DNA from 4 places in the Pantoea sp. B65 genome. Region 1 is predicted to be linked to each of the others. Evidence: predicted binding sites of a transcription regulator. Region 1 holds the regulator's gene; each other region holds the start of a gene.

Region 1 (5,993 bases):
ATCCGCAAAATGATTAATCATATGCAATTTTGTAATGGTGAAAAATTTACCGATTATTTATTGAACAAAGCGCTTGCCGAACACCTCTCAATAAACAACTCATTAAATAAAATCAGAGAAACTATCATTTCACATTCACATTGGGATAAAAAATATTATCCCCGAGACAATTTCAATCAATTCGGCGTAGCTATAAATGCATCATATTTACCAAAATTTAACCGCTGGATAGATAATATTAATGGGCTAACTATTAGTGTGCATGACACCTGGGCAACACACATCACTCTTGAGTCACTGGGAATTAATGGTGATCGCTACCATGCAAAATTGCAATACCGCATACAGGATCACTTCGGTCTTGATGACAGTGATATTATTCACCGATTATACCGTCAGTTCCGTATTTTCCGCATCTGGTTTGTTCTGCAACGCTGGGAGGGTTATGGCTTTCGCCCGTTTATCAGTGAGATGAATACAATAAAAACTATTGAGGGCAGCCGTTTTGACAAAATTTAAATGGCTGATTATGACAGTGAGTATCTCAACAGGTATGCTCACTTGGTGGCTGATACTACCGACTAAAATCATTGACGTACATTACAAAAGTGACATCAGGAGCTACTACATTATTGTTAAAAATCTTCCATTCACCGATCGAAGAAAAATTCAATGGTGGGAAAATAATAAGCCACATTTTAAACAGCTATTCCATATCCCTGTTGATGAAAATGGCTATGCCATAAACTTTTGGATTGGGAAGTATAGGTCTGATTCAGGGACAGCCCAGGATAGTGACTTGTTGTGTTTTGACGATATGCAAAGTAAGGACAACTGTATAGCTAAGGATAATCAACCAATGACCATTTGGTTTTCAAAATATACAGATGAAACTATTTATCTCCTGAATAACTGGGATAATAAATATATCAAAGACAATAAAAGTGGCGCTATCCGAAAGCTTCGCTAGCCTGCGGACAGCATCTGAACGCAACAGGACCTGAAGAAGGTCCTGTTCACTTCGCAGGGCCTGGAGAACAGCTTACAGCGCGATAACCTCGTAGCTGTGAGTAATCTCGACGCCTTTGCCCAGCATAATCGCCACCGAGCAGTACTTCTCCGCGGACAGATCAACGGCGCGCGCGACTGCTTTGTCGGATAATGCTTTCCCGCTGACCACAAAATGCAGGTTGATATGGGTAAAAATGCGCGGCGCCTCTTCACGACGGGCAGAAGTCAGTTTCACTTCGCAGTCCGTCACATCGTTACGCCCTTTCTGCAGAATGGAAACCACATCAATTGCGCTGCAGCCCCCCGCCGCCATCAATACCATTTCCATCGGACTTGGCGCTTTATCACCGGAATTGCCGTCCATCAGCACCTGGTGACCGGATGCGGATTCTCCTAAAAATGTTAGCCCTTCTACCCACTTAACTCGCGCCTGCATAACATTATCCCCTAATTCATTCAGTTAACTTCAGAGTACGCTGTAAGCGGAAAAACGGCAACGGCGAGCGATTCACATCATGCTGAAGCGAGACAACAGGAGACACTTGCTGCAAGCTGTGCTACAAACAAAGCTGTAATATTTTCGTCGGCATCGATAAGCACGACGGAAGCGGGACGACATTATGAGCTAAGCTCTGAACAGAAGCCCGGACAACTTTCCTGATGGGAAAACGCTTGAATATTTCAACGCCTGCAGGGAACGAATCCCCCTGTTTTTAGGGCACGATTACAACAGAGGATAAAAGCGAATGGTTCTCGGCAAACCGCAAACAGACCCTACTCTCGAATGGTTCCTGTCACATTGCCATATTCACAAATATCCATCCAAAAGTACGCTGATTCACCAAGGTGAAAAGGCTGAAACGCTCTACTACATCGTAAAAGGCGCTGTAGCTGTGCTGATCAAGGATGAAGAAGGCAAAGAGATGATCCTCTCCTATCTTAACCAGGGAGACTTCATCGGCGAACTTGGCCTGTTTGAAGAGGGTCAGGAACGTAGTGCCTGGGTGCGGGCAAAAACTGCCTGTGAAGTGGCTGAAATTTCTTATAAAAAATTCCGTCAGCTGATTCAGGTTAACCCGGATATTTTGATGCGTCTCTCCTCTCAGATGGCTCGCCGTCTGCAGGTAACCTCAGAGAAAGTCGGCAATTTAGCTTTCCTTGATGTCACTGGCCGCATCGCACAAACCCTGCTTAATCTGGCGAAACAGCCGGATGCGATGACTCACCCGGATGGGATGCAGATTAAAATCACCCGTCAGGAAATCGGCCAGATCGTTGGCTGTTCACGTGAAACCGTCGGTCGTATTCTGAAAATGCTGGAAGATCAGAACCTGATTTCCGCACACGGCAAAACTATTGTCGTGTATGGCACTCGTTAAGCCAGCCTGAAACCACGGCGTGATGCAGTCGCGATCGCGCCGTTTTTTTATGTTGTGATCATCTGATGTGGCGGAGAATTATCTATCACCCGGAAGTAAACTACGCGCTGCGGCAAACGCTGGTGCTGTGCTTACCTGTGGCGGTTGGTCTGCTGCTTGGCGGTTTACAACAGGGTTTACTGTTTTCGTTAGTGCCTGCCTGCTGCAATATTGCTGGTCTTGATACCCCCCATAAACGCTTTTTCAAGCGTCTGATTATCGGTGGCAGCCTGTTTGCCCTCAGCAGCTTTCTGATTCAATGGATGTCGCAACACAGCATCCCGTTGCCGGCGATCCTGTTTGCTATGGCGATGCTGCTTGGCGTCACCGGTGAAATTAGCCCGCTACATGCCCGCCTGCTGCCAGCCTCACTGATTGCCGGGATTTTTACCCTGAGCCTTGCCGGTCATATGCCGATGTGGCAGCCGCCATTACTCTATGTGCTGGGCACCATCTGGTATGGGGTATTTAACTGGTTCTGGTTCTGGCTGTGGAAAGAGCAGCCGCTGCGCGAGTCACTGAGTTTGCTGTATCGCGAGCTGGCAGACTACTGCGATGCCAAGTATAGCCTGCTGACCAAACTGACCGACCCGGAAAAAGCGCTGCCACCGTTGCTGGCGCGTCAGCAGAAAGCTGTCGACCTGATCACTACCTGCTATCAGCAGATGCATATGCTGGCGGCCAACCGTGATAACCACCATAAACGCCTGACGCGCGCCTTTCAGGTGGCGCTGGATCTGCAGGAACATATCTCGGTCAGTCTGCATCAACCCGAAGAGGTGCAGAAACTGGTGGAGCAGAGTCATGCCGAAGCCGTCATCCGCTGGAATGCGCAGGTGATCGCCGCACGCTTGCGCCAGCTGGCCGATGACATCCTTTACCATAAACTGCCCGACCGCTTCAGTATGGAGAAGCAATTGCAGGCGCTGGAGAAAATCGCGCGCCAGCACAGCGATAACCCGGTAGGTAACTTTTGCTATTACCATTTCAGCCGTATTGCACGGGTGCTGCGTACTCAGCGCCCACTCTATCAACGCGACCTGATGGCCGATCGACAACGCCGCCTGCCGCTGATCCCGGCGCTGAAAAGCTATCTGTCATTCAAATCATCGGCGCTGCGCACTGCCGGACGCTTCGCGGTCATGCTGATGTTTGGCAGCTCGATGGCGCTATTTTTTAATATTCCTAAACCGTACTGGATCCTGATGACAATTATGTTTGTCAGCCAGAATGGCTACAGTGCAACGCGCGTGCGTATTCAACACCGTGCCTTAGGCACGCTGGCGGGACTGGTCATCGCCGCGGCAACCTTGCGTTTCAGCGTGGCGGAAGGTTGGGTGTTACTGGCGATGCTGGTGATTACCCTAGTGAGCTATCTGTTTATCCGCAAATTTTACGGCTGGGCCACCGTCGGTTTTACCGTGACTGCCGTCTATTCATTACAGCTGCTGACGCTGAATGGCTCGCAGTTCCTGCTACCACGCTTAATGGATACGGTGATGGGTTGCCTGATCGCCTTTGGCGGTATGGTCTGGCTGTGGCCGCAGTGGCAGAGCGGCTTAATGCGGCGCAACGCCCACGACGCGCTGGGCGCCTATCAGGATGCATTACAAATGCTGCTTGGCAGTCAACACAGCGCGGATAAACTGGCTTATCAGCGTATCCGGGTAAATCAGGCCCATAATGCGCTGTTTAACTCGCTCAATCAGGCAATGCAGGAACCCGGGTTTAATGACCGTTACCTGGCGGATATGAAGCTGTGGGTAACGCACAGTCAGTTTATCGTCGAGCATATTAACGCCATGACTATTCTGGCGCGTGAACATACCATGCTGACGCCAACGCTGGCTGAACGCTGGCTGCAATCCTGCGAGATTGCACTGCAACGCTGTCAGCAGCGACTGGAGTATGACGGTCCGGGGTCGGATAGCAATATTCTGGAAGAGCAGGAGGGACTGCAGCAGGGGCCGGAGACCATTATGGAGCGCCACGTAAAGCGCATTCTCGGCCATCTGAGCGTAATGCATACCATCTCATCGCTGGCGTGGAGCCAGCGACCACAGCACGGACAGTGGCTGGTGAGGAAATTGCGCAAACCGTCATAATATCAGGGTGACAGTTATGCCACCCGGTTAATGCCGCTGGGAAGTTATTTACCCAGCACCTTTTCAACTGCCAGGGCAAAACGCGCCATACCTTCAGTGATATCGGTCGGTTCGATAACCAGTGACGGCGCCAGACGAATCACGTTAGTCCCGGCATTCAGGATCATCACCCCTTCGGCCGCCGCCGCATTCAGGATATCGCGAGCCTTCCCGGCGTGCTGCGGTTTCAGCTCAGCACCAATCAGCAAACCTTTACCACGGATATCGCTGAATACATCCAGCTTCGCATCAATTGCTTTCAGTGCGGCAACAAACTGCTGACGACGGCTTTCGACGCCAGTCAGTACTTCCTCGGTATTGATAATATCCAGTGCGGTTTCGGCAATCGCACAGGCTAACGGGTTGCCGCCATAGGTGGTGCCATGAACGCCAGGCGCCATGGTTGAAGCAATCTCGTCGGTAGTCAGCATGGCGCTGATCGGGAAGCCGCCACCCAGCGCTTTCGCGGTAGTGAGAATATCCGGCGCCACCCCGTAGTGCTCATAAGCGAACAGCTTGCCGCTGCGTCCCATACCGCTCTGCACTTCATCAAATACCAGCAGCGCTTTATACTCATCACAGAGTGCGCGCAGCCCCTGAATAAATTCAGCGGTAGCCGGCATCACGCCGCCTTCCCCCTGAATCGGCTCCACCACAATGGCGCAGGTATGATCGTCGATCACCGCTTTTACCGCCGCCAGATCGTTAAAAGGCACATGCACGATATCAGCCGGTTTCGGGCCAAATCCGTCGGAATATTTTGGCTGACCACCGACAGAAACGGTGAACAGCGTACGGCCATGGAAAGCATTATGGAAAGCGATAATCTTGCTTTTGTACGGGCTGTGACGGGAGGAAGCATAATAACGCGCCAGTTTAAATGCGGCTTCGTTAGCTTCCGCACCAGAGTTAGCGAAGAATACACGCTCAGCAAAAGTAGCGGCAATCAGCTTGCTGGCAAGGCGCAGTGCCGGCTCGTTAGTAAAGACGTTACTGGTGTGCCACAGGGTTTCGCCCTGGGTTTTCAGCGTTTCAACCAGCGCCGGATGGCAGTGACCCAAAGCGGTTACCGCGATCCCACCGGAAAAGTCGATATACTCTTTACCCTGCTGATCCCACACGCGGCTGCCTTTACCTTTCACCGGCACAAACTGCGCTGGTGCATAAATAGGCAAAATAACCTTATCAAATGTTGCGCGTGTTACCGCCATTTTTTCCGCTGACATTCACTACCTCGTCTGATTCTACGTTATGGATACGTGAAATAATAATCACAAAATATGCATAAAAAATCACGCAAAGGCAAATATAAACTTACTGTTTAAGGAAATTAGCCAGTAGCTGATGCCCTTGCTCACTGAGAATACTTTCCGGGTGAAACTGCACCCCTTCCAGCGGCAACGTCTTATGACGAAACCCC
Region 2 (5,993 bases), on a different contig from region 1:
CGCCTGTATTTTAAAATATACCGCCCCGGCGTGGTGGCGGGGCGATAAGCCGGCGGAATTTAGCACCCTGATGAAAAAGCCCGGCTTTTATCTGTCAGAACAGGATTATATTGCCGACCTGCGCGTGGCCACCGATATTGACGAACATCATCGCTTCCCGCTGACCTATATTATGGAAGCGGCGGATGATATTTCTTACTGTATTGCCGACTTAGATGATGCGGTAGAAAAAGCGATATTTAATGTTGATGCATTGTATGAATTCCTTGAGCAGAGCTGGGGGAAAGTCAAAGCCGGTGATGCTTTTGCCCGAACCGTCGGTTCTGCATGGAAGATAGCTAATGGCAATGGGCGTTTCCGCAGTAAGAACGACCAGTTTTTTATGTCGCTGCGCGTCAGTGTGCAGAATGTTCTGGTGTCGTATGCGGTGAAGCGCTTTGTGGAGAATTTATCTGCGATTTTTGCCGGTAACTTTAATCACTCATTGTTAGAGGATGAGGGGGAAGAGGGACGGCTGCTGGCGATCTTCAAAACCGTGGCGCGCAAGCATGTATTTAACCACTCGGAAGTTGAACAGCTGGAGTTGCAGGGATATCGCGTCATGAAAGGGCTGCTGGATATCTATAAGCCGTTGCTGACCTTGAATTACGAAGATTTTACCCTATTAATGAACGAGGACTTTTTAAAAGGCCGGCCAATTGAAACGCGGCTGTTCCATAAGCTCTCGGGTAAACATCGTAAAGCATATCAACAGAAAATGAGGACTATCATTGTTGAACATAAGTATCAACGTCTGCTGTGGGAACGCTATTATCGTGCGCGTTTGCTACAGGATTATATCAGTGGTATGACCGATCTGTATGCCTGGGATGAATATCGTCGACTGATGGCGGTTGAGTAACAATTTGCTGGCGAGATTTGTAAAGATTAAGAATAAATTTTTACCATTTCCAAATACTTAAACATGAACTTCGCGCTAAAAATTTAATCTTATCACCGTGACCACAGCAATGGTCTGCATCATTGTCAGAGACGAGAAACCGACGAATGAAGAAAACAACCTTAGTATTGAGCGCACTGGCTCTTAGCCTGGGTATGGCGATGAATCCAGTGACGGTTCAGGCCGCCGAAACGGCCTCTTCCTCCAGTCAGCAATTGCCAAGTCTGGCACCGATGCTGGAAACAGTTATGCCTTCCGTGGTCAGTATTAACGTTGAAGGCAGTACGACCGTGCGCACGCCGCGCCTGCCACAACAATTTCAGCAATTCTTTGGCGACAACTCCCCGTTCTGCCAGGACGGTTCACCTTTCCAGAGTTCGCCAATGTGCCAGGGCGGTGGACAGGACGGTCAGGACAGCCAAAAAGGCCAGCCTGATGATAATACCCGCCAGGAGAAATTCCGCGCGCTGGGGTCCGGGGTGGTGATTGACGCGGCCAAAGGCTATGTCGTCACCAATAACCACGTGGTGGATAACGCCACCAAAATTATGGTTCAGCTGAGCGATGGCCGTAAATATGACGCCAGGGTGATCGGTAAAGATCCGCGTTCGGATATCGCTCTAATCCAGCTGCAGGAGTTCAAAAATCTGACGGCGATTAAACTGGCGGATTCCGATAACCTGCGGGTCGGTGATTATACGGTGGCGATTGGTAACCCTTATGGCCTTGGCGAAACCGTGACCTCCGGTATTGTTTCAGCTCTGGGGCGTAGTGGCCTGAACGTCGAAAACTATGAGAACTTTATCCAGACCGATGCGGCGATTAACCGGGGTAACTCCGGTGGGGCGCTGGTGAATCTGAACGGCGAGCTGATCGGTATTAACACCGCTATCCTTGCGCCGGACGGCGGCAATATCGGCATCGGCTTCGCTATCCCAAGTAATATGGTGAAAAACCTGACGGCGCAGATGGTGGAGTATGGTCAGGTGAAACGCGGTGAGCTGGGTATTATGGGCACCGAGCTGAACTCCGAACTGGCGAAGGCGATGAAAGTCGACGCTCAGCGCGGGGCATTTGTCAGCCAGGTGTTGCCAAACTCGTCAGCGGCGAAAGCCGGTATTAAAGCGGGGGATGTGATTGTCTCCATCAATAAGAAACCAATCTCCAGCTTCTCCGCACTGCGTGCCCAGGTCGGAACCTTGCCGATCGGCAGCAAAATGGAGCTTGGTCTGCTGCGTGATGGTAAACCGGTCACGGTGAATGTGGAGCTGCAACAGAGCACGCAAAATAAAGTGGACTCCGGTACCATCTACAACGGCATTGAAGGCGCCGATCTGAGCAATATCGAAGTTAATGGTCATAAAGGCGTGAAAGTCGACAACGTGAAGCCAAATACTGCCGCTGCGCGTATTGGGCTGAAGAAGGATGATGTCATCCTTGGGGTCAATCAGCAGCCAGTGACCAACCTTGGCGAATTGCGTAAGATCCTTGATAGCAAACCTGCCGTGCTGGCGCTGAATATTCAGCGTGGCGATAGCAGTATTTATCTGCTGATGCAGTAACTCCGTCGCCGATCGTGCCGCTGTCTTGTGCAGCGGTACGATCTTTGCTCTCTGCTCCCCTGGCACTGGCTGCCAATTGTGATATTCCCCGCATTTTTTGCCGCTCTGTGCAATTGCACAATGTGCCGCGCGATTCTCCCCGGTATGCTAAATATCCCTACGCTTTGCAGGAGTGTTTGATGGCCACCTATCATCTGGATGCACGTCTGGCCCAGGAGATCGTTGCACGCACGATGAAAATTATTGACAGTAATGTCAATGTGATGGATGCGCGCGGCCGTATTGTTGGCAGCGGCGATCGTGAACGCATTGGGGAAATGCACGAAGGGGCGCTACTGGCTTTGTCGCAGGCACGGGTAGTGGATATTGATGAGGCGGTGGCAAAACATCTGCACGGGGTGCGCCCCGGCATCAATTTACCCCTGCGTATCGACGGCGAGATCGTCGGGGTTATCGGTTTAACCGGCGATCCGCTGACACTGCGCCACTATGGCGAACTGGTCTGTATGACCGCCGAAATGATGCTGGAGCAGGCGCGGCTGCTGCATATGCTGGCGCAGGATAGTCGCTTACGTGAAGAGCTGGTGCTGAATTTGATCCGTAATGAGGTGTTGTCGCCAGCGCTAACCGACTGGGCCCAGCGGCTGGGTATTGACCTTAATCAGCCGCGTGTGGTGGCGGTGGTTGAAGTGGACAGCGGTCAGCTCGGCGTCGATAGCGCCATGGCTGAGTTGCAGCAACTGCAAACCCTGTTAACCACCCCGGAACGCGATAACCTTATTGCCATTGTCTCGTTAACCGAGATGGTGGTCCTGAAGCCGGCGTTAAATGCGCATGGTCGTCACGATCAGGAAGATCACCGTCGGCGTGTGGAGCAGCTGGTGTCACGCATGAAAGAGAGTGGTCATCTGCGGATCCGCATCGCACTGGGTAATTATTTTACCGGGCAGGGGAGTATTGCGCGTTCATATCGCACCGCCCATACCACCATGGTGGTGGGTAAGCAGCGGATGCCGGAGCAGCGTAGTTATTTCTATCAGGATTTAGTACTGCCGGTGCTGCTGGATAGTCTGCGCGGCGGCTGGCAGGCAAATGAGCTGTCACGTCCGCTGGCCAAACTGAAGGCGCTGGACAGTAATGGTTTGCTGCGGCGCACGCTGATTTCGTGGTTCAGTAATAACGTCCAGCCTTCCGCCACGGCCAAAGCATTGTTTATTCATCGCAATACGCTGGAATACCGGCTGAACAGAATTTCGGAACTGACGGGGTTAAATCTGAGTAACTTTGATGACCGGCTGTTGCTGTATGTGGCGCTGCAGCTGGATGAGCAGCCGTAAAAGGCGGGGCGCCGGGATCGGCTTAGGGGAGCCATTAATGGCTCCCGCTAATTAATTAACGGCCGCTGCGGGTTAATTTTTCCAGATCTGATTCAATCTCGGTGATCTTATTCGAGACCACACTTTCCAGATGACGCAGATCGTCGAGGATCTTACGTTTCAGATCGACTTCAACCTGATCGCGCTGGCAAATCTGATCCAGTTCGTCGATCACATAGCGCAGATTCGGGCTGATTTCCTGCACTTCTTTATAGCCCTGGCCAATGCCATCGCCGACCACCGTTTTACGCTGACGCGGGTATTTAAATTTCACGCTTTTGGCGAAAAATTCACCTTTATCTTTGCGGAAATAGATTTTCAGGATGTCGTTATTGGCTTCCTGACGCAGGCTATAGCGGTCGATATCATCAGGAGCGGCGATGCCCAGGCTTTTCAAATTATCATACATGGCTTTTTAATCCTTATGCGGGAGAATGTGGTTACGGCTGCGCGGCGCAAACACGGCGTTGTCAGCTGCCCGCGACCTCAGATACTGGCTGTACTCTGTGGTAGCGGCGCGCTATACGCCTTGTCTTTGCTTTGCTCGCTCGTCCCGTACTCAGGTGAGTATATGTAGAAATCAAAAAACATGTGGAAGAGCATGAGTGCGCTTAACTGGCGCGGATTATCGCCTGAAATGTAAACAAACGCACCTGTTACTTCGCTGCGCGAAACAGGTAATCAGGCTAAGAAGTGTAAAGAAAAGATTACGGGTCACTGGCGTGACCCGCAGCTTAATTAATCAATGGTACGCAGCAGCTCGTTGATGCCCACTTTGCCACGCGTTTTGGCGTCGACTTTCTTCACGATCACCGCGCAGTACAGGCTGTAGCTACCATCTTTCGATGGCAGGTTGCCGGAAACCACCACCGAGCCAGCCGGTACGCGGCCATAATGCACTTCGCCTGTTTCGCGATCGTAGATTTTGGTGCTCTGGCCGATGTAAACGCCCATTGAGATCACGGCGCCTTCTTCCACGATAACGCCTTCTACGATTTCAGAACGCGCACCGATAAAGCAGTTGTCTTCAATGATCGTTGGGTTGGCCTGCAATGGCTCCAGGACGCCGCCAATGCCGACGCCGCCAGACAGGTGCACGTTTTTACCAATCTGCGCGCAGGAACCCACGGTAGCCCAGGTATCAACCATTGAGCCTTCATCAACGTAAGCGCCGATATTGACATAAGATGGCATCAGCACGGTGTTACGTGCAATAAACGCGCCCTGACGAACGGCCGCAGGTGGTACAACGCGGAAACCTTCCTGCTTAAAGCGCGCATCGTCGTAGTCGGCGAATTTCATTGGCACTTTATCGTAGTAACGGCTTTCTGCGCCATCAATCACCTGATTGTCGTTGATGCGGAAAGAGAGCAGTACCGCTTTCTTCAGCCACTGATGAGTAACCCACTGACCGTCAATCTTTTCAGCTACGCGCAGGGCGCCGCTGTCCAGCAGGCTGATAACCTGTTTTACGGCTTCGCGAGTCACGGTATCAGCATTGGCTGGCGTGATGTCGGCACGGCGCTCGAAGGCGGCCTCGATAACACTCTGTAATTGTTGCATTTTAAATCTCTAAGTTATGTCAGATCTCACAGGCTATTTTACTTGCCAGTTTAAGCCCCGGCAGCGCTCGCAATCCTCACGTACTTCAGTACGCTCCGGTTGCTGCGCGCTGGCCGCAGTTAAACTGGCTGCGACAATTACGCCTGGCGCATCTCACCATTTTCGAAAAAATCAAACATCAGTCACACTTTATCGTTTGGATTAAGTGCCTCTGTCAACCGTTGTTGCAACAGATCGCGTAATTCGGCATCCAGTGCGCGTCGATCGCTGTTTGCCAGGATAAATAAATCCTCGACCCGCTCGCCGATGGTACTAATGCGTGCGCCATGCAGCGATACCCCTAAATCCGCAAAAACTTCCCCTACCCGTGCCAGTAACCCGGGCTGGTCGAGCGCGATCAGCTCCAGATAGGTGCGGCGGTCGGTATGGTTAGGCAAAAAGTTAACCGCGGTATCGACGTTAAAGTGCTTCAGTTTGGCTGACGGGCGTCGGGTACGCGGCGGCACCCAGCGCGTCTGAGTAATGGCTTGCTCCAGCGCCTGACTAATCATC
Region 3 (5,993 bases), on a different contig from region 1:
ACGGTAACCAGCAGGTTTTCCGGCCCGCCAGCGGCCACAATTGCATTGTTCAGTAAACTGATAGCATATTGAGAAACGGCTTTCGCTGACGGATGAGGTGCGAAGACCACACTATTGCCGCCGGCAATCATGCTGATGGCATTATTGATAATGGTTGCCGCAGGATTAGTTGAAGGTGTTACCGAAGCCACTACGCCCCAGGGCGCGTTCTCAATCAGGGCCAGTCCGTTATCGCCGGTCAGTACTTCAGCCGACAGACATTCCATGCCCGGCGTACCACGCGCCTGTGACACATTCTTGGCGTATTTGTCGGCTACGCGGCCCATACCCGTTTCGGCAACCGCCATCTCGGCAAGTATCTGCGCATAGTGTTCACCGGCCTGGCGAATAGCTTCGATCACCCTTTGACGCAACGCTACGCTGGTGAGTAGCTTTTGTGCTTGCGTCGCGGCATACACCGCATCGTCCAGCGAGGCGAACACACCGGCCTGCGTCATCTGTACTGCTTGTTCAGTTTCTAGCTGTTCCATCTTCACTGTCCTCATATGGCATTATACAAACCGGCTAAGGCCAGGCGCCGCCAAAGGCATTATTGGTTGCCGGTTATTACGCTAGGGGAAATGGTTTACAACGCTTCGACCTGGTCGGGAAAATGGACTTGCCCGGACAAGTTGAAATAATATGATTTGTTTCCATTTCACCGTTGCTGTCGTTTCGCAGACTATTCTGACAAGGTGTGGTAAAAGGAAATAACAAATTTCGGCAACAGCAATCAAAGAGTGAAATGGATCACTTAAATAATATATTTAAACCTCCATCTTATGCTGAGTGATTTTTACTATTTCATAACAATGTAATTACAAGAGGTAAATTTGGCTTTGTGACGTTTAGCGAAACGCACTGCCTTTTTTCTCGGGTAAATGAAGAGGGGTTTTAATTGTAATTATTGATTTTTGACGCGGGCGGCGGGGATTACGGGGCGGTAAATTAACGCCCCGTTTTAATTTATTGACTAAAATTCAGGCTGATTACTTGCCATAATAACTTTGCTGATAAAGTTGTTTGATATTTCCTACCTCAGGATGACCTGGGTTAGTTAATGTACAAGGATCGTCATAAGCATTTTTGCTCATCCTTTCCAGCACGCTATTGAATTTTTCCTCTTCGATAACCACTTCGCGACACTCTTTTAAGGTCAGCGGGATATCCAGTCGCCGATTAAGATCCTGGATAGCGACTATCAAATCTTTTATTCTCAGTTTTTCTTCCAGTAAGCGATATTTATTAGTGGACAGGCGATTATATTGAATAATATATGGCAGCATAATCGCATTGGCCAGTCCGTGGGTAATATCAAACTCACCCCCGATTTTATGCGCCATGGAATGTACCAGACCAAGTGAAGCGTTACTAAAAGCAATGCCGGCCATGGCCGAGGCGTTATGCATATTATAGCGGGCGGTAATATTATCAGGCTGTAGATAGGCAGTTTCAAGGTTTTCAAACACTAAATGAATGGCTTCTATGGCATAGGGATCGGTAAAACAGGTGGCGGCGGTGGAAACATAGGCTTCGATAGCATGCGTCAGTACATCCATCCCGGTATTGGCGGTGATATGCGGCGGCATTTTCGCTGGAATACAGGGATCGAGAATAGCGATATCCGGCACCATATCCGCCGCGACGATGGGATATTTAATATGGCTTTTGGTATCAGTGATCACTGAAAAAGAAGTAATCTCAGAAGCGCTGCCGCTGGTCGAAGGGATTGCCACAAAGCGAGCCTTGGTGCGTAGCTGCGGCATGGCGCCTACCGGCAGAAGATCTTCGAAGCTCAAGTGCGGGTGTTCATAAAAACACCACATGACCTTGGCCGCATCCAGTGCCGACCCTCCACCGATAGCGACTATCCAGTCCGGTTCGAAGGCCAGCATCGCTTCAGCGCCTTTGCGCACGGTTTCGACCGAGGGATTGGGTTCGACATTATCAATAATGATGCATTCGAAATTGGCCTGTTTTAACAGATCCGCGGCGCGCTTTAAAAAGCCAAAGCGTTTCATCGAACTTCCGCCGGTCACCAGCGCGGCTCTTTTACCGGTTAATTTCGATAAATGATCCAGCGCATTTTCGCCATAAACTATATTACGCGGCAGGGAAAAATTTGAGATTGTCATGATAACTCCTTAAGTATAAAAATAATCGAAAAATTATCCGCATCTTCCCGCCGGTCCGTATTCCGTATTAACAATTTCCGTGCAATTAGCCCGATTCCCGCGTCTGCCATCGATTAAGCTTTTTCCCGGCATCGCCGGGAAGGCAGTGTTTTCAGCATGAGAATGGCTAATGCATCCGGTTCGGTAATATCCGCCAGCAGGTTTTGGCATAAACAGGCGGTACAGTCGCCAGAAAATCACGGCACTGACCGCGTCGGGGTTTCAGACATGTGAACTACGCAAAATAAGCATTTTTAATCTTCTCAGGTTAAATAAATTAACCTTATATTCTGGTTGCTTATGGGTTTTGCGCTGCCTGAATTGCCGTTAGTGCAATGGTATAAACAATATCGTCTACCAGTGCCCCACGTGATAAATCATTCACCGGCCGGCGAATGCCCTGCAGCATTGGCCCGATGGACACCAAATCCGCCGAGCGCTGCACGGCTTTATAGGTTGTATTGCCGGTATTCAAATCCGGAAAGATAAATACGGTTGCCCGACCGGCTACCGGTGAATTCGGCGCTTTGGAGCGGGCAACATCGGCCATAATGGCGGCATCGTATTGCAGCGGACCATCGATCAACAGATCTGGTCGTCTGGCCTGTACCAGGCGAGTGGCTGCGCGCACCTTATCCACATCGCTGCCGCTACCTGATGTGCCGGTAGAATAGGAGATCATCGCTACCCGGGGCTCAATGCCGAACGCCGCTGCCGAATCCGCAGACTGAATGGCAATCTCCGCCAGCTGTTCGGCGCTCGGATCCGGATTGATGGCGCAGTCGCCATACACCAGTACCTGGTCCGGCAGCAGCATAAAAAATACTGAGGAAACCAGTGAGCACCCCGGCGCGGTTTTAATCAGCTGCAGCGCCGGACGAAGCGTATTGGCCGTGGTATGGACGGCGCCGGAAACCAGCCCGTCGACCCGGTTCTCCGCCAGCATAAGGGTTGCCAGCATCACATTATCTTCCAGCTGTTCCCGCGCCACCACTTCGGTCATGCCTTTGTTCCTGCGTAACATCACCAGCTGCGCCACATATTTCTCACGCTCCAGGGCCGGATCGATAATGTCGATGCCATCCCCCAGCACCACGCCCTGGGCTGCGGCAATCCGCATAATTTCATTGGGGTTGCCCAATAATACACAGCGTGCAATGCCGCGCGCTGCACAGATAGCGGCCGCTTTTACCGTGCGCGGCTCTTCCCCTTCGGGCATAACAATACGTTTAGCGGCCTGTCGCGCCCGTTCGGTCAGCTGATAACGGAACGCCGGGGGGGACAGGCGGCGCGGATTTTCGGAACTGGCGGCCAGTGAATCGATCCAGCGGGTGCTGATATGATCGGCGATATAGTTCTGTATTTGTTCTATCCGCTGATAATCGTCCGCCGGCACTTCCGGACTAAAATTTTGCAGGCTGAGTGAGGTCTGCCAGGTATGGCTATCCACCATAAACACCGGTAACCCGGTCTGAAATGCCCGTTTACACAGTGCGATGACGTGTGGGTTAATTTCCCCGCCGCCGGTCAGCAAAATGGCGCCAATCCCGATGCCGCTCATTGCCGCAAGACAGATGGCGATAAACACATCCGGGCGGTCGGTGGGGGTAACCAGCAGTGAACCCGGGAGGGGATGTTTTAACAGATGCGGCAGGGTACCCGCGCAGAAGGTGATGGAGGTGATCCGACGCGAGCGGATCTCGCCTTCATTGATGATACGGGCGCCCAGATGTTGTGCCATATCGAATGCGCGAGTCGCGGTCAGCCCGACGTTCCAGGGGATACAGCCCAGCAGCGGTAGGCGGCTCTCGCCATCCGGCGAAATACCACGGATAGCGCTGACGTCGCTGCGTTTCATATTGGCAAACAGTTCCGATAAATCAGCACGGATGCGCCCCTGCTCATCTATCGGCTCGTTCAGTTTGTTAAGGATAACGCCGATGATATTTTGGTTCTTACCGCCGGCAAAGCTGGCGCGCGCCAGTTCAATCCGCTCTTTTAACTGCACCGGTAAATCGTCGTCCGGGGACATCACAAAAACGATTTCCGCGTTTAATGTCCGGGCTATCTGCTCGTTCAGCGCGTGAGTAAACTGCTGGTGACGGGTTGGCACCAAACCTTCCACCAGCACCACGTCCGCCCCGCGGGTCTGAGCATAAAAGCCAGAAACGATCTCTTCCAGCAGTAGATCCTGTTGGCTGGCGCCAAGCAGTGCTTCGACATGGCTCATGGTTAGCGATTTCGCGCTGAGAAGAGCGGATCCGGCGTGCAGAAGTTCGGCACTCCGGTCGGGGGGGGCAATATCGGAACGCGGCTGGGCAATGGGTTTAAACACGCTCAGGCGTACGCCTTTCCGCTCAATGGCGCGAATAACTCCGAGAGTGACGCTTGTCAGCCCGACGCCGGGGCCGGCAGGAACCAGCATTATAGTACGGGACACGATTAACCCCCTTTTACATTGCTTATCAGTCGGGAATCGCTTGCTACCGGGGCACTGTTCGCTGCCTGACAGGTCAGGCGGGCGGCGTCCTGGGCAATTACCCATTCTTCATTGGTTGGGATCACCAGCGCAGGGCGGCTATCCTGCTGGCAAATATTACCGGCATGACCAAAGCGGGCGGCGAGATTACGTTGTTTGTCGAGGGTAAAACCCAGCAGGCCCAGCTTGCCAAGCGTTAACTCACGCATTAAAGCGGCGTTTTCGCCAATACCGCCGGTGAACACCAGCGCATCCAGCCGGTCTTCCATCAGTGCCGTATAGGAGGCGATATATTTCGCCAGACGATGACAATAAATATCCATTGCGCGTTTGGCCTCCGGCTGACTGGCATAATTCTCTTCCACATAGCGAAAATCGCTGGTCAGCGCGGTGATACCTAACAGGCCGGACTCTTTGGTCAATAGTGTGTTGATCTGCCCGACACTAAAACCCAGCACATCATGCAGGTGAAAAATAATGGCCGGATCGATATCGCCACAGCGGGTCCCCATCACCAAACCTTCCAGGGGCGTCAGACCCATGGAAGTATCCACACACTGGCCGTTGCGTATCGCGCTTATCGACCCCCCGTTACCCAGATGGCAGGTGATCACATTCAGCTGATGTAGCGGCTTGCTGAGCATTCTGGCCGCCTGCTGGCTGACAAAATAGTGGCTGGTGCCGTGTGCGCCATAACGGCGGATGTGATGGTCTTCATACAGGCGCCATGGTAAGGCATACAGGTAAGCGGCTTCCGGCATCGTCTGGTGGAATGCCGTATCAAAAACGGCCACATTTTTATTTGCCAGTTGAGGAAAACATTCCAGCGCCGCATTGATACCCATCAGATGCGCCGGGTTATGCAATGGCGCGTAAGGGATGGCCGCTGTTATCCCCTGTAACACATCATCATTAATGACCATGGACCGGGTAAACCGTTCACCACCATGCACGATACGGTGACCAATGGCGGTTAATTGCTCTGACAACCCCGGCTGCGGCGCCAGTATGGTTGCGACGATAAACCCTAAGGCTTCGCTATGGGCACTGCCCGCTTTTAGCGCCGCTTCCTGTTTTTCTCCGGCGATTTTCCATTTGATGCCGGCGTTTGCCAGATGAAAGTTCTCCGCTAATCCCGAGAGATATTCCTGACCGCTGGCAGGGTCGAGAATGGCGAATTTTAATGAAGAGCTGCCGCAGTTTAAAACCAAAACTCGTTGGTTACTCATAACCTTACCTGCTAATTTATGTGAAAAATTAACCAGCTTCTTATCGCCGCTGCCGGCTACCACGCTGGTTCA
Region 4 (5,993 bases), 470 kb from region 1:
CGCCAGCGCTGCCAGCATGCCGCACAGGGAGTAGACAATGATTTTCACCCGGTTCACATTGATGCCGGATAACTGCGTTGCCGCTTCATTGCCGCCAAGCGCATAGATGTAGCGGCCTAACCGGGTGTGATGCAGCATGTACCACGCCAGCAGAAACACGATAGCCATCAACCAGATCGGCGTCGGCACCCCCAGCGGGCGACCGATACCAAACCAGCCCAGCAAATCAGCATTGGCATCAAAGCCGGTATTAACCGGGCTGCCGTTGGTGTACACCATGGTGACGCCGCGCAGCAGCAGCATCATCACCAGGGTGGCGATAAATGCCTGTACTTTCCCTTTCGCCACAATGGTGCCGGTAATCGCGCCGATAAAGGCGCCAAGCGCCAGCGAAGCCGCCACCGCCACCAGCGCATTGACCTCCATGCCAACCAGTGACGCAGCCACCGCGCCGGTCAGCGCCAGCAGTGAGCCAACCGACAGGTCGATACCGGAGGTCAGGATCACCAGCGTCATCCCCACCGCCATAATGGCGTTAACTGAAGTCTGCTGCAGAATATTGAACAGGTTATTTACCGTGAAAAAATTCGGGCTCAGGCTGGAAACAACAGCGATCAGCACAATCAAGGCAATCAGCGATTTCTGCTCCAGCAGCCACGCTTTGCTAATCTGGCGGCGGCGTACAGGTAAACTTTGCGTACTCATAAATGTGCTAACTCCTCGCTGTGTTGCTTGCCCACTGCTGCAGCCATAAGGGCTTCCTGGGTGGCTTGTTCAATGGTGAAATTGCCGCTCAGGCGGCCTTCATGCATCACCAGAATGCGATCGCTCATGCCGAGTACTTCCGGCATTTCGGACGACACCAGAATGATGCTCAGCCCTTCTTCTTTAAACTGGTTGATAAGCTGATAGATCTCTTTTTTCGCCCCGACATCCACGCCACGCGTCGGTTCATCAAGGATTAACACCTTCGGGCGGGTCATCAGGCCGCGCGCAATCGCCACTTTTTGCTGATTGCCGCCGGAAAGCAGGCCTATCGGCTGCTCCATTGACGGGGTTTTCACATTAAACAGGCGGATAAAGTCGCCAACAGCCAGCCGCTCCTCCGCATGTTTCAGACGTCCGCCACCATGACTGAAGTAGCCCAGCGCGGTGAGAGACATGTTCTCTTTTACCGACATCCCCAGCACCAGGCCGTCACGTTTTCGATCTTCAGAGATATAAACAATGCCATTAGCCAGGCCCTGCTGCGGCGAACGCGTCTGTACCTCATGACCATCCAGCGTTACCTTGCCGCCGGTACGCGGTAGCGCGCCGTATAACACTTTCATCAGTTCGGTACGTCCGGCGCCCATCAGGCCGGCCACCCCCAGAATTTCACCTTTGCGCAGGTTAAAGCTGACGTTATCGACGCCCGGTCCGCAAAGATTCTCCACCTGCAGACGCACCTCACCCGGCGCTTTATCGAGACGCGGATACTGCTCTTCCAGCTTACGACCGACCATCATTTCAATCAGCGACTCTTCGCTCAGGCTGTCCACCGTGCGCTCGGCAATAAACTGCCCATCGCGAAAAACGGTGACGTCATCGCAAATTTCGAAGATCTCTTTCATGCGGTGTGAGATATAGACGATGCCGCAACCCTGCGCTTTCAGCTCCCTGATCACCCGAAACAGCGAAACGGTTTCCGTGTCGGTCAGCGCATCGGTTGGTTCGTCCATCACGATCACTTTCGACTCAAAGCTCAGCACCTTGGCGATTTCCACCATCTGCTGATCGCCAATCGACAAATCACCCACCAGCTTATGGCTGTTAAAACGCAGATTGAGACGCTGCAATAGCGCATCGGCGGCGCTATACATTTTTTTCCACTCAATGCGGCCAAAGCGGTTAACAAATTCACGCCCGAGAAAAATATTCTCCGCAATGCTGAGTTGTGGGATCAGATTAAGTTCCTGATGAATAATGCCGATACCCGCTTCCTGCGAAGCTTTCGGACCGCTAAAACTGGTTTCATTACCGAGCCATTGCAGCGATCCGGCATCGCGGCTATAAATACCGGTCAGCACTTTCATCATGGTGGATTTACCGGCGCCGTTTTCACCCACCAGCGCCATCACCCGACCTGGATACACCGCCAGCGCGGCACCGGAAAGCGCTTTTACGCCCGGGAAGGATTTATCAATACCTGTCAGTTGCAATAAAGGTTGCATGCCAGCCTCAGAAGGTCACGCCAGCGACCAGGATGACATTCGCATACGGAGAACACTCTCCGCTGCGAATGACCGCCTGACTACGCTGTGTCTGTTGTTTGAACTGTTCATGACTGATGTAACTGATACTGATGGTATTTCCCTGAAGTTGTTGCAAGGATTCGAGCAGAGCGACCAGCTCGCTATGAAGTTGCGGATTATGCTGCTTAATCTCTTCCGCGATGATGGCGCTTTCTACCTGCATCTCTTTGGTTACGACTTCGGTGACCTGCATAAAGCCGGGAATTCCGTGCGTCAACGCCAGATCGATCCGCTGCGGACCTGCCGGAACAGGTAAACCAGCATCACAGATCACCAGGCTATCGGTATGCCCCAAACGGGAAACCACGTAAGAAATTTCAGAATTCAGTAAGGCGCCTTTTTTCATCTTTCACTCCTGAGCGAAACGTTTCGCTGACCGGGAGTGTAAAAAAAACACCGCGGAAAACAATCAGGATGTGATGGAAATGTGATCGCCATCGAAACGTTTCGCTGACGACGGGGGAAATTTTGCTTAAAGCACCTAACCGATAAAAAAACGGGCCAACTTCTGTTGACCCGTTGGTGAGCACTAACTGGGTTACTGAATTTTACGCACGCTTTTCACATCCAGTTCAACCGAATTAAAGTCTTTATCCAGCTTGCCCTGCAGCTCAACGTTGTCGGCCGGAGATACGCTCAGGCCCTGCCAGCGCTTGTGGTCAATTTCCACCGTCATGGTGCCGGACGCGTCATGGAAACTGTAGTCCTCATCGCCAGTACGTTTGTCGATATTGCCGCGCAGCGTCACCCAGCTGTCATCCTTCAGATCCTGTGCCTGTTTAACCGTGACCACGCTACCATTTGGGCCATTAAAGCCCCCCTGCTGCATGGAGGCCGCCGGGGCATTAGGGTCAACAAAGCCACCATTGTTCACGGCAAGCACCGGGGTGGAAACCAGAGCGGCGATAGCGAATAAAGCGGCGGTTTTTTTCATATTATGTTCCTCTTTACCTCAGGATAAGCGGCGGCATTGATGCCGGCCGCCTTTTGTGTGGACACTATTAAAGCAAAGGGTTCTTAACAGGATCTTAAGGACGCAGAGCGCGCCATTTTATTTCTCTATCCTGCGGTAAATAGCCGATTTTCCGCGCCAGAACCTGTACAAGCCGCCCTGCGGTTACGTAGGCTGTGAATCACGCGAGAAAAAGAGACGCCGATGAGAATTTTATTAATTGAAGACGATCGCCTGATTGGCGACGGCATTAAAGCCGGTTTAAGCAAACTGGGCTTTAGCGTTGACTGGTTTTTATCCGGCAAGGAGGGGTTAGTGGCGCCGGAGGCCGCCCCTTATGATGCCGTGGTGCTGGATCTCAGCCTGCCGCATATCGACGGACTGGATATTTTGCGCCAGTGGCGCAAAAACGGTCAGGATGTACCGGTACTGATCCTCACCGCCCGCGACGCGCTGGAGCAGCGGGTAGCGGGTCTGCAACAGGGCGCCGATGACTATCTGTGTAAACCTTTTGCCCTGAGTGAAGTGGCGGCTCGCTTGCAGGCGCTGATCCGTCGTCGGCATGGCCAGCTGCAGCCGACATTGCAGCACGGCGAGGTGGTAATGGAGCCCGGCTCACATAAGGTTACCCTGCGCGGCGAGCCGCTGATGCTGAAATCGCGCGAGCTGGCGATCCTCGAACTGCTGCTGCTGAATGCCGGCCGGGTGCTGACGCGCGCTCAGCTGGAAGAGAAACTGTATGGCTGGGATGACGATGTCTCCAGTAACGCGGTGGAAGTCCATATCCATCATCTGCGCAAAAAACTGGGCAGCGACTTTATCCGCACCGTGCATGGTGTCGGCTATACGCTGGGAGCCGGTTCATGAAGCGCATGAGTTTGCGCCTGCGGTTAATCGTCGGCTTTATTCTGCTGACACTGCTGTGCTGGGGTGTCGCCAGCATTGAATCCTGGTATCAAACCCGCCATAAAATCAACGAGTTGTTTGATACCCAGCAGATGCTATTTGCCAAACGCCTCGCCACCATGAATCCGCAAGATCGCAGCCAGTCAGCGCAATCACTGCCAAAAACCAAACAGCTGGTGCGCCACCATCGTGGTGAACAGGAAGATGATGCGCTGGCGTTCGCCATATTCACCCGCGACGGACAGATGGTGATGAACGACGGCGATAATGGCAAAGATTTCCTGTTTGGCTATCAGCAAAACGGTTTTCGCGACGGCAAGCTGCGCGATGACGACGATCTGTGGCGTATGGTCTGGCTGGCGACGCCCGATCGGCGTTACGTGGTGGTAGTCGGCCAGCAGTGGGAGTATCGCGATGAAATGACGCGCGATATTGTCCAAACCAATTTAACTCCGTGGTTGTTTGCGCTGCCGGTGATGCTAATTTTGCTGTTCTGGCTGGTGACGCGTGAACTGGCGCCGCTAAAACGTATCGCTATGCAGCTGCAGCTGCGCTCGCCGGATGATGGCTCGCCATTAACCACACCTTATTTGCCGCAAGAAGTGAAGCCAATTGTTGATGCGCTGAATGCTCTGTTTGCCCGAATCAATCAGATGCTGCTGCGCGAGCGACGCTTTACCTCAGACGCCGCGCATGAGTTGCGCAGCCCGCTGGCGGCGCTGAAAGTTCAAACCGAAGTGGTGCAGCTGGCGCACGATGACCCGCCGATGCGCCAGCATGCGTTGCGTAATCTCACCGCCGGTATCGACCGCGCCACCCGGCTGGTCGATCAGTTGTTAACCCTGTCGCGACTGGATGGCGAAGCGGCACTGGAAAACCGTCAGCCCATCGATCTGCACCCGCTATTGCAACAGGCGGTTATCGACCACTATCACCAGGCGCAGCAAGCCGGCGTTGAGATCACGCTGCAGTTGCCGGACGAAGCGGTGGTTGTCAGCGGCCATTCGTTGCTGTTAATGCTGATGGTGCGCAATCTGCTGGATAACGCCATTCGCTACAGTCATGCGGGCAGTACCGTCGAAATCAGCCTGCAGCGTCGCGGATTTAGCGTGGCGGATAACGGTCCGGGAGTGGATCAGAATGAGTTAGCACATATTGGTGAGCGTTTTTATCGGCCAGCGGGACAGGAGAAATCGGGCAGTGGTCTGGGATTATCGATCGTCACTAATATCGCCCAGTTACATGGCATGCAGGCGCGTTTCAGCAACCGGGCTCAGGGCGGTTTTATCGCCACCCTGAGCTGGTAACCAAACGGGCGGCGCTGCCGCCCGCATGTGGCTTAAATTTCTACCTGCGTTCCCAGTTCAATCACCCGGTTAGGCGGGATCTCGAACTGATCGGGCGCGCGCAGCGCATTGCGTTGTAGCGCAAGGAACAGCTTGCCGCGCAGACGCAAATACCATGGCCGATCACCGATAGTCAGCGATTCATGCGACATAAAGAACGAGGTTTCCATCATCCGGCAGCTTAATCCTTCCAGCCCGCAACGATGGAAAATCTCTTCAACGTTTGGCGTTTCACGCCAGCCATAACTGGCCACTACGCGCCAGAAGGTTGGCGAAAGTTGTTCGATAGTCACACGACGGACATTATGCACGTAAGGCGCATCTTCCGTGCGCAGCGTCAGCAGCACTACCCTCTCGTGCAACACTTTGTTATGTTTCAGGTTATGCAGCATGGCAAACGGAATCACATTCAGCGCGCGCGACATATAGACCGCGGTGCCCGGCACGCGCACCGGTGGTGATTTCTCCAGCGAGGCGATCATCGCTTCCAGTGAG

What was found. The regulator CRP, encoded in region 1, controls carbon source genes, mostly activating them, when cyclic AMP is high. The targets are predictions, from matches to a motif close to ATGTGANNNNNNTCACAT.
Region 2: JWF83_RS09875 (CdaR family transcriptional regulator) is a predicted target of CRP. The motif match lies at 2,579-2,596, and genes of this name have one in related genera.
Region 3: JWF83_RS02700 (iron-containing alcohol dehydrogenase) is a predicted target of CRP. The motif match lies at 2,442-2,459, and genes of this name have one in related genera.
Region 4: rbsD (D-ribose pyranase) is a predicted target of CRP. The motif match lies at 2,720-2,737, and genes of this name have one in related genera.

The regions. Positions count from the first base shown of each region.
Region 1 covers NZ_JAHXPU010000015.1:470,225-476,217, reverse strand. Annotated here, with positions in the region: gene JWF83_RS05005 (DUF3289 family protein) at 1-519, shown strand, start outside; gene JWF83_RS05000 (DUF943 family protein) at 506-970, shown strand; gene JWF83_RS04995 (OsmC family protein) at 1,043-1,447, opposite strand; gene crp (cAMP-activated global transcriptional regulator CRP) at 1,758-2,390, shown strand; gene JWF83_RS04985 (YccS/YhfK family putative transporter) at 2,456-4,534, shown strand; gene argD (bifunctional acetylornithine/succinyldiaminopimelate transaminase) at 4,579-5,799, opposite strand; gene JWF83_RS04975 (aminodeoxychorismate synthase component II) at 5,888-5,993, opposite strand, start outside.
Region 2 covers NZ_JAHXPU010000022.1:38,160-44,152, reverse strand. Annotated here, with positions in the region: gene dgt (dGTPase) at 1-901, shown strand, start outside; gene degP (serine endoprotease DegP) at 1,048-2,502, shown strand; gene JWF83_RS09875 (CdaR family transcriptional regulator) at 2,682-3,839, shown strand; gene JWF83_RS09870 (DUF3461 family protein) at 3,895-4,287, opposite strand; gene dapD (2,3,4,5-tetrahydropyridine-2,6-dicarboxylate N-succinyltransferase) at 4,617-5,441, opposite strand; gene glnD (bifunctional uridylyltransferase/uridylyl-removing protein GlnD) at 5,624-5,993, opposite strand, start outside.
Region 3 covers NZ_JAHXPU010000014.1:3,835-9,827, forward strand. Annotated here, with positions in the region: gene JWF83_RS02695 (aldehyde dehydrogenase family protein) at 1-530, opposite strand, end outside; gene JWF83_RS02700 (iron-containing alcohol dehydrogenase) at 1,029-2,174, opposite strand; gene pta (phosphate acetyltransferase) at 2,512-4,653, opposite strand; partial or broken gene JWF83_RS02710 (acetate kinase) at 4,725-5,921, opposite strand.
Region 4 covers NZ_JAHXPU010000015.1:5,052-11,044, forward strand. Annotated here, with positions in the region: gene rbsC (ribose ABC transporter permease) at 1-705, opposite strand, end outside; gene rbsA (ribose ABC transporter ATP-binding protein RbsA) at 702-2,213, opposite strand; gene rbsD (D-ribose pyranase) at 2,221-2,640, opposite strand; gene JWF83_RS02955 (YgiW/YdeI family stress tolerance OB fold protein) at 2,833-3,228, opposite strand; gene qseB (quorum sensing response regulator transcription factor QseB) at 3,451-4,113, shown strand; gene qseC (quorum sensing histidine kinase QseC) at 4,110-5,459, shown strand; gene kup (low affinity potassium transporter Kup) at 5,492-5,993, opposite strand, start outside.